2 regions of the Bacillus sp. LQ16 genome follow, and region 2 is predicted to be linked to the other one. Evidence: a T-box and tRNA genes for the amino acid it is inferred to sense, from the RefSeq annotation. Region 2 holds a T-box; the other holds one or more tRNA genes.
What was found. The T-box of region 2 lies ahead of metG (methionine--tRNA ligase). A T-box ahead of a tRNA ligase gene usually reads a tRNA of that ligase, here a tRNA-Met.
Positions count from the first base shown of each region.

Region 1: it has a tRNA-Met gene. The T-box ahead of metG (methionine--tRNA ligase) is inferred to sense a tRNA for this amino acid. The anticodon was not compared.

Region 1 is NZ_CM173491.1:4,749,531-4,752,904, forward strand. It holds tRNA gene AC3EMB_RS24050 (tRNA-Glu) at 36-107, opposite strand; tRNA gene AC3EMB_RS24055 (tRNA-Ser) at 114-204, opposite strand; tRNA gene AC3EMB_RS24060 (tRNA-Asn) at 212-286, opposite strand; tRNA gene AC3EMB_RS24065 (tRNA-Ile) at 294-370, opposite strand; tRNA gene AC3EMB_RS24070 (tRNA-Gly) at 381-451, opposite strand; tRNA gene AC3EMB_RS24075 (tRNA-Lys) at 465-540, opposite strand; tRNA gene AC3EMB_RS24080 (tRNA-Thr) at 551-626, opposite strand; tRNA gene AC3EMB_RS24085 (tRNA-Phe) at 641-716, opposite strand; tRNA gene AC3EMB_RS24090 (tRNA-Asp) at 726-801, opposite strand; tRNA gene AC3EMB_RS24095 (tRNA-Met) at 805-881, opposite strand; tRNA gene AC3EMB_RS24100 (tRNA-Ser) at 910-1,002, opposite strand; tRNA gene AC3EMB_RS24105 (tRNA-Ile) at 1,020-1,096, opposite strand; tRNA gene AC3EMB_RS24110 (tRNA-Met) at 1,101-1,177, opposite strand; tRNA gene AC3EMB_RS24115 (tRNA-Ala) at 1,198-1,270, opposite strand; tRNA gene AC3EMB_RS24120 (tRNA-Pro) at 1,286-1,359, opposite strand; tRNA gene AC3EMB_RS24125 (tRNA-Arg) at 1,370-1,443, opposite strand; tRNA gene AC3EMB_RS24130 (tRNA-Leu) at 1,447-1,535, opposite strand; tRNA gene AC3EMB_RS24135 (tRNA-Gly) at 1,552-1,626, opposite strand; tRNA gene AC3EMB_RS24140 (tRNA-Leu) at 1,656-1,736, opposite strand; tRNA gene AC3EMB_RS24145 (tRNA-His) at 1,759-1,834, opposite strand; tRNA gene AC3EMB_RS24150 (tRNA-Thr) at 1,845-1,920, opposite strand; tRNA gene AC3EMB_RS24155 (tRNA-Val) at 1,925-2,000, opposite strand; rRNA gene rrf (5S ribosomal RNA) at 2,005-2,120, opposite strand; rRNA gene AC3EMB_RS24165 (23S ribosomal RNA) at 2,222-3,374, opposite strand, start outside.
Region 2 is NZ_CM173491.1:4,892,100-4,895,473, forward strand. It holds gene metG (methionine--tRNA ligase) at 1-1,620, opposite strand, end outside; T-box leader at 1,671-1,941, opposite strand; gene AC3EMB_RS24940 (class I SAM-dependent methyltransferase) at 2,056-2,874, shown strand; gene AC3EMB_RS24945 (methyl-accepting chemotaxis protein) at 3,289-3,374, shown strand, end outside.

The DNA of each region.
Region 1 (3,374 bases), 140 kb from region 2:
AAAAGAGATAGCAGTTTATGCTATCTCTTTTAGTATGACCCGTACGGGATTCGAACCCGTGTTACCGCCGTGAAAGGGCGGTGTCTTAACCACTTGACCAACGGGCCAATTACTGGCAGAGAAGAAGGGATTCGAACCCTCGCACCGCGTTCGCGATCTACTCCCTTAGCAGGGGAGCCCCTTGAGCCACTTGGGTACTTCTCTATAAATATGGCTCCGCAGGTAGGACTCGAACCTACGACCGATCGGTTAACAGCCGATAGCTCTACCACTGAGCTACTGCGGAACAATTATGGTGGGCCTAAATGGACTCGAACCATCGACCTCACGCTTATCAGGCGTGCGCTCTAACCAGCTGAGCTATAGGCCCATAATTGAAAAGCGGGTGAAGAGAATCGAACTCTCGACCAGAGCTTGGAAGGCTCTTGTTTTACCACTAAACTACACCCGCATTAAATTGAAAATGGTGAGCCATGAAGGATTCGAACCTTCGACCCTCTGATTAAAAGTCAGATGCTCTACCAACTGAGCTAATGGCTCATTTTGAAAGTGGTGCCGGCTAGAGGACTTGAACCCCCAACCTACTGATTACAAGTCAGTTGCTCTACCAATTGAGCTAAGCCGGCTTGCGACTTCAAAATGGTGGCTCGGGACGGAATCGAACCGCCGACACGAGGATTTTCAGTCCTCTGCTCTACCGACTGAGCTACCGAGCCTTATTAAAATGGCGGTCCCGACCGGGGTCGAACCGGCGATCTCCTGCGTGACAGGCAGGCATGTTAACCACTACACCACGGGACCATTTGGTTGCGGGGACAGGATTTGAACCTGCGACCTTCGGGTTATGAGCCCGACGAGCTACCGTACTGCTCCACCCCGCGATGATATAATATGTAATTTAAGAAAAAATGGAGGAGGTAGAGGGATTCGAACCCCCGCGCGACTCTCGCCGCCTGTCGGTTTTCAAGACCGATCCCTTCAGCCGAACTTGGGTATACCTCCGAGATATAAACCTTTAGTGGTGGACCTTGTAGGACTCGAACCTACGACCGGACGGTTATGAGCCGTCTGCTCTAACCAGCTGAGCTAAAGGTCCTTTATGGTAGCGGCGGAGGGGATCGAACCCCCGACCTCACGGGTATGAACCGTACGCTCTAGCCAGCTGAGCTACACCGCCATAAATGATATTAAAATAAGTGGAGCCTAGCGGGATCGAACCGCTGACCTCCTGCGTGCAAGGCAGGCGCTCTCCCAGCTGAGCTAAGGCCCCATGTTTTTGGGAATATCGGGAAGACAGGATTTGAACCTGCGACCCCCTGGTCCCAAACCAGGTGCTCTACCAAGCTGAGCCACTTCCCGTTAATAAAAGCGCGCCCGAGAGGAGTCGAACCCCTAACCTCTTGATCCGTAGTCAAACGCTCTATCCAATTGAGCTACGGGCGCATATGGTGCCGAGGGCGGGGGTCGAACCCGCACGGTGGTCACCCACCGCAGGATTTTAAGTCCTGTGCGTCTGCCTGTTCCGCCACCCCGGCATGTCATATTGAAAATTGGAGCGGAAGACGGGATTCGAACCCGCGACCCCAACCTTGGCAAGGTTGTATTCTACCACTGAACTACTTCCGCAAGACATGTTTGAGATATTTTATTAAAAGTGCGGGTGAAGGGAGTCGAACCCCCACGCCAAAGGCGCTAGATCCTAAGTCTAGTGCGTCTGCCAATTCCGCCACACCCGCATATTAATATTTTAAGAAAAAATGGGGCGACTGATGGGAATCGAACCCACGAATGCCGGAGCCACAATCCGGTGCGTTAACCACTTCGCCACAACCGCCATGATTTTCTGGTGCCGACTAGAGGACTTGAACCCCCAACCTACTGATTACAAGTCAGTTGCTCTACCAATTGAGCTAAGTCGGCTAAATGGTGGAGGATGACGGGATCGAACCGCCGACCCCCTGCTTGTAAGGCAGGTGCTCTCCCAGCTGAGCTAATCCTCCATTTGCCTGGCAACGTCCTACTCTCACAGGGACAAGGTCCCAAATACCATCGGCGCTAGAGAGCTTAACTTCCGTGTTCGGTATGGGAACGGGTGTGACCTCTCTGCCATCATTACCAGACTGTATTCATTTAAGACAAGAATTATTGTAACTCATTTAACTTCTAAAGTCAACAAGTTTTTTATATTCTTTCAAAACTAGATAACATTGCTTCATATTATATGGTTAAGTCCTCGATCTATTAGTATTCGTCAGCTCCACATGTCACCATGCTTCCACCTCGAACCTATCAACCTGATCATCTTTCAGGGATCTTACTAGCTTACGCTATGGGAAATCTCATCTTGAGGGGGGCTTCATGCTTAGATGCTTTCAGCACTTATCCCTTCCGCACATAGCTACCCAGCTATGCCCTTGGCAGAACAACTGGTACACCAGCGGTGCGTCCATCCCGGTCCTCTCGTACTAAGGACAGCTCCTCTCAAATTTCCTACGCCCACGACGGATAGGGACCGAACTGTCTCACGACGTTCTGAACCCAGCTCGCGTACCGCTTTAATGGGCGAACAGCCCAACCCTTGGGACCGACTACAGCCCCAGGATGCGATGAGCCGACATCGAGGTGCCAAACCTCCCCGTCGATGTGGACTCTTGGGGGAGATAAGCCTGTTATCCCCGGGGTAGCTTTTATCCGTTGAGCGATGGCCCTTCCATGCGGAACCACCGGATCACTAAGCCCGACTTTCGTCCCTGCTCGACTTGTAGGTCTCGCAGTCAAGCTCCCTTATGCCTTTGCACTCTACGAATGATTTCCAACCATTCTGAGGGAACCTTTGGGCGCCTCCGTTACACTTTAGGAGGCGACCGCCCCAGTCAAACTGCCCACCTGACACTGTCTCCCGGGTCGATAAGACCCGTAGGTTAGAATTTCAATACAGTCAGGGCGGTATCCCACCAGCGCCTCCACCGAAGCTAGCGCTCCGGTTTCAATGGCTCCCGCCTATCCTGTACAAACTGTACCAAAATTCAATATCAGGCTACAGTAAAGCTCCACGGGGTCTTTCCGTCCTGTCGCGGGTAACCTGCATCTTCACAGGTACTATAATTTCACCGAGTCTCTGGTTGAGACAGTGCCCAAATCGTTACACCTTTCGTGCGGGTCGGAACTTACCCGACAAGGAATTTCGCTACCTTAGGACCGTTATAGTTACGGCCGCCGTTTACTGGGGCTTCAGTTCAGAGCTTCGCTTACGCTAACCCCTCTCCTTAACCTTCCAGCACCGGGCAGGTGTCACCCCCTATACTTCGCCTTACGGCTTCGCAGAGAGCTGTGTTTTTGCTAAACAGTCGCTTGGGCCTATTCACTGCGGCTTT
Region 2 (3,374 bases):
ATATAGCTTCCCTACCTCATGCTCAATTTGTTTTACATCGATTCGCTCAAATAGTGGCTGCACGCTATCAATTCTACTTGGCAACGTATTTTGCGGTTCCCAATTTCGTTTAATAATCGACAATGTGCTTCTAACTCTTTCACTTGAAAATGGTAAAAACGGTTCAAGGAGATTTGCAAAATTAGCGATAAGATACACACAGTTATAAATCGTTTCTTCACACGAAACTGGATCATCTTCTCTTTGTTTCCAAGGCTGCTTTTCATCAAAATATTTATTTGCAAAACGTATTGCATCAAATATTGTCTCTAACGCCACCTTAAATTTAGTTTGCTCAATCGCCTCTCCTACATTTTTATATAATCCTTCTACTTTATCTTTCAGCTCTATATCAATAGTCCCCTTTGGTACAGTGCCATCATAATATTTTTCAATAAACTTTAATGTGCGGTTCACAAAGTTTCCATATGCTCCTAACAATTCACTATTATGACTGTAAATAAATTCACGCCATGAAAAATCAGTGTCACGATTTTCTGGTGCATTTACTGTTAAGAAGTAACGGATAGAATCTGGATCATAGCGTTCTAATATGTCAGGCACCCATACTGCCCAGTTTTTACTTGTAGATAATTTTCTTTTTTCAACTGTTAAATATTCATTCGAAACGATATGACGTGGGATTGCTTCTTCCCCTATTCCAAGTAATACCGCTGGCCAAATGACGGAGTGAAATGGAATATTATCCTTGCCGTGTACATAATATGTTTGCGCATCGCTATTCCAAAACTCTTGATCATCTTTTCCTGTTTCTTCAGCCCAATGTTTACTCGCTGAATAATATCCTGCCACTGCTTCAATCCATACGTAAATTTTTTTATCTTCATACCCTTTCACTGGAATTGATACCCCGATTGGTAAATCTCTTGATACAGCCCTATCTTGTAACCCTTCCTTTACATATCTTTCCGTTAATTGAATTGCATTATCACGCCATGTTCCTTTTTCTTTTGCGATTTCTACAACTTTTTTAATTTGCTCCTGAAATGTATGCAATGCAAAATAGAAATGCTCTGTTTCCTCTACAGATGGCGTACTACCACATAACTTACATTTCTTTTCTAACAAATCAAGAGGATCTAAAATAGCAGAACAAGCATCGCATTGATCTCCTCTTGCTGCTTCATGGCAATATGGACATATTCCTTCTACATAACGATCCGGTAAAAACTGCGTACACGTTTCACAATATGCTTGTTCCACTGTTTTTTTATAAATATAGCCTTCTTCTAATAAACGTAAAAAAACTTTTTGAACAGTTTCATGATGATGCTCGCTATCGGTACGTGTATAGCAATCATACGTAAAACCGAGATCACGAAAACATCGCTGAAATTCTTCATGATACTTATTAGCAATTTCTTTTGCTGTCACACCTTCTTGTTTTGCTCTAATTGCAATCGGTGTTCCATTGCAGTCACTCCCTGAAACATACAGCACATTCTCACCTTTTGCCCTGTAATAACGCGCTAAAATGTCTCCAGGTAATAAACTCGCAATATGTCCAAGATGTAATGAGCCATTCGCATATGGCCAAGCGCCCCCAATAAAAATACTCATCTTACATTCCTCCTTTAAAATATAAAAAGCCCCGCCCTTATCTTAAAAAAGATAAGGGCGGGGCTGTATAAACAGTCGCGGTACCACCTTATTTCGCCAATTACTCACATAATTAGCCTTAACAAGTACGGAGCTATATGCTCTTATACTGTGGTTTTGATAACGAGTACCAACTCTCGTCGCCGCCTACTATTATCATTTGATAAGTTCAGGACGAAGCTCAAAGGCCATTGTTCAAATGAATATTCTTGCTTCTTCTCAGCTACCGAAGCTCTCTGGAAAGAATATTTTCATTCTACTTTTCCTTTTCAACGCTTTTACGTATAACACGTATTGTACGACTTAATCACAGAAAAATCAAACTTTTATTCAGAACGAAAAGGAAATCCCATCCTCCCGCCGAATACCTATACGTTCACAAAAGGAGTGATAACATTGAACCAAAAACAACTAAGCACTATAAATGAAAAAAGCTGGAATACAGCTGCTTATGAAGCTTGGACGAATCGCCATGGGGCACCGGAGGATTATGCGAAAAAAATCATGGAAGATCCCACACGCGAAGTAGCACATTATTTACCTTACATACAATCTCCAAAAGGAAAATGTATTATTAATTTACTCGGCTCAAAAGGAAATAAAGCTGTTGCTCTCGCCCTTTTAGGCTCTGACGTAACAGTTGTTGATATTTCAGCAAGTAATGCAAAATATGCAAATGAACTTGCGGACGCCGCAGACGTCTCTATTCATTACATCGTTTCTGATGTACTAGATGTAAATCTCTCCAAATCATTTGATATCGTATTACTGGAGCTTGGTGTACTTCATTACTTTCTAGATTTAAAACCACTTTTCAAAAAAATTTCTCAACTACTAAAGCCAGGTGGGATACTTATCCTTCGCGATTACCATCCAATATACACAAAGCTATTAGGAGTAGACCATCCATCATTTCGAGCAAGTGGAAATTATTTCGATGAAGAATTAATTGAAGATGATGTTGCTTATAGCATCCTTCTTACAGAAGCACAGAAAGAATCGCTACCTAAAACAACCATCCGTCGCTGGACGCTAGGAGAAATCATTACAACACTTGCGGAAGAACGTTTTAAAATTGAAAAACTAGTTGAAGAACATGGATCTCATCAAAGATGGGTCTTCCCTTCTACTGCACCAGAAGGAATCGAAGAACGTATCCCTGGTCTATATACAATAATTGCGACAGTATGCAAAAAAGGATCCCTTCACGGATAGGATCCTTTTTGCATGCTCACGCATATAAGTTGAGGTTGGAGATTACCATAATTCTGTAGAATAGGACACAAGATATTTCAACATTTCGTCTCTGACTTACGTCGTCAAAAAGGGGTATGACCAACATAACGAAGAGTAATGTTTTTAGTTGATACTGATAATCGTTATCAACTAATTAGAAGTATACATGATGTCATTTCAAATTTCAATAGCATTTCTAATATTTATTTATGAATTTTATGATATGCAAATGTATACATTTTAAGAACTTTTTCTAATACCAATCTGACTCCTTCCATTATCTGCTATAATTTTCATTGAACAGATTAATAACTTCATAATAATGTTTTTATTAATTTCGTTTTAAATATCTATAAATCATAATAAACAGTTTAAATGAGGGTAGGGGTAACGATGAAATATGTTAGTATTCGAAAAAAACTACTGTTCACACTCTTAAGCATTTCTTCTTTATTTAGCATTGCTCTTATTGTTATTCT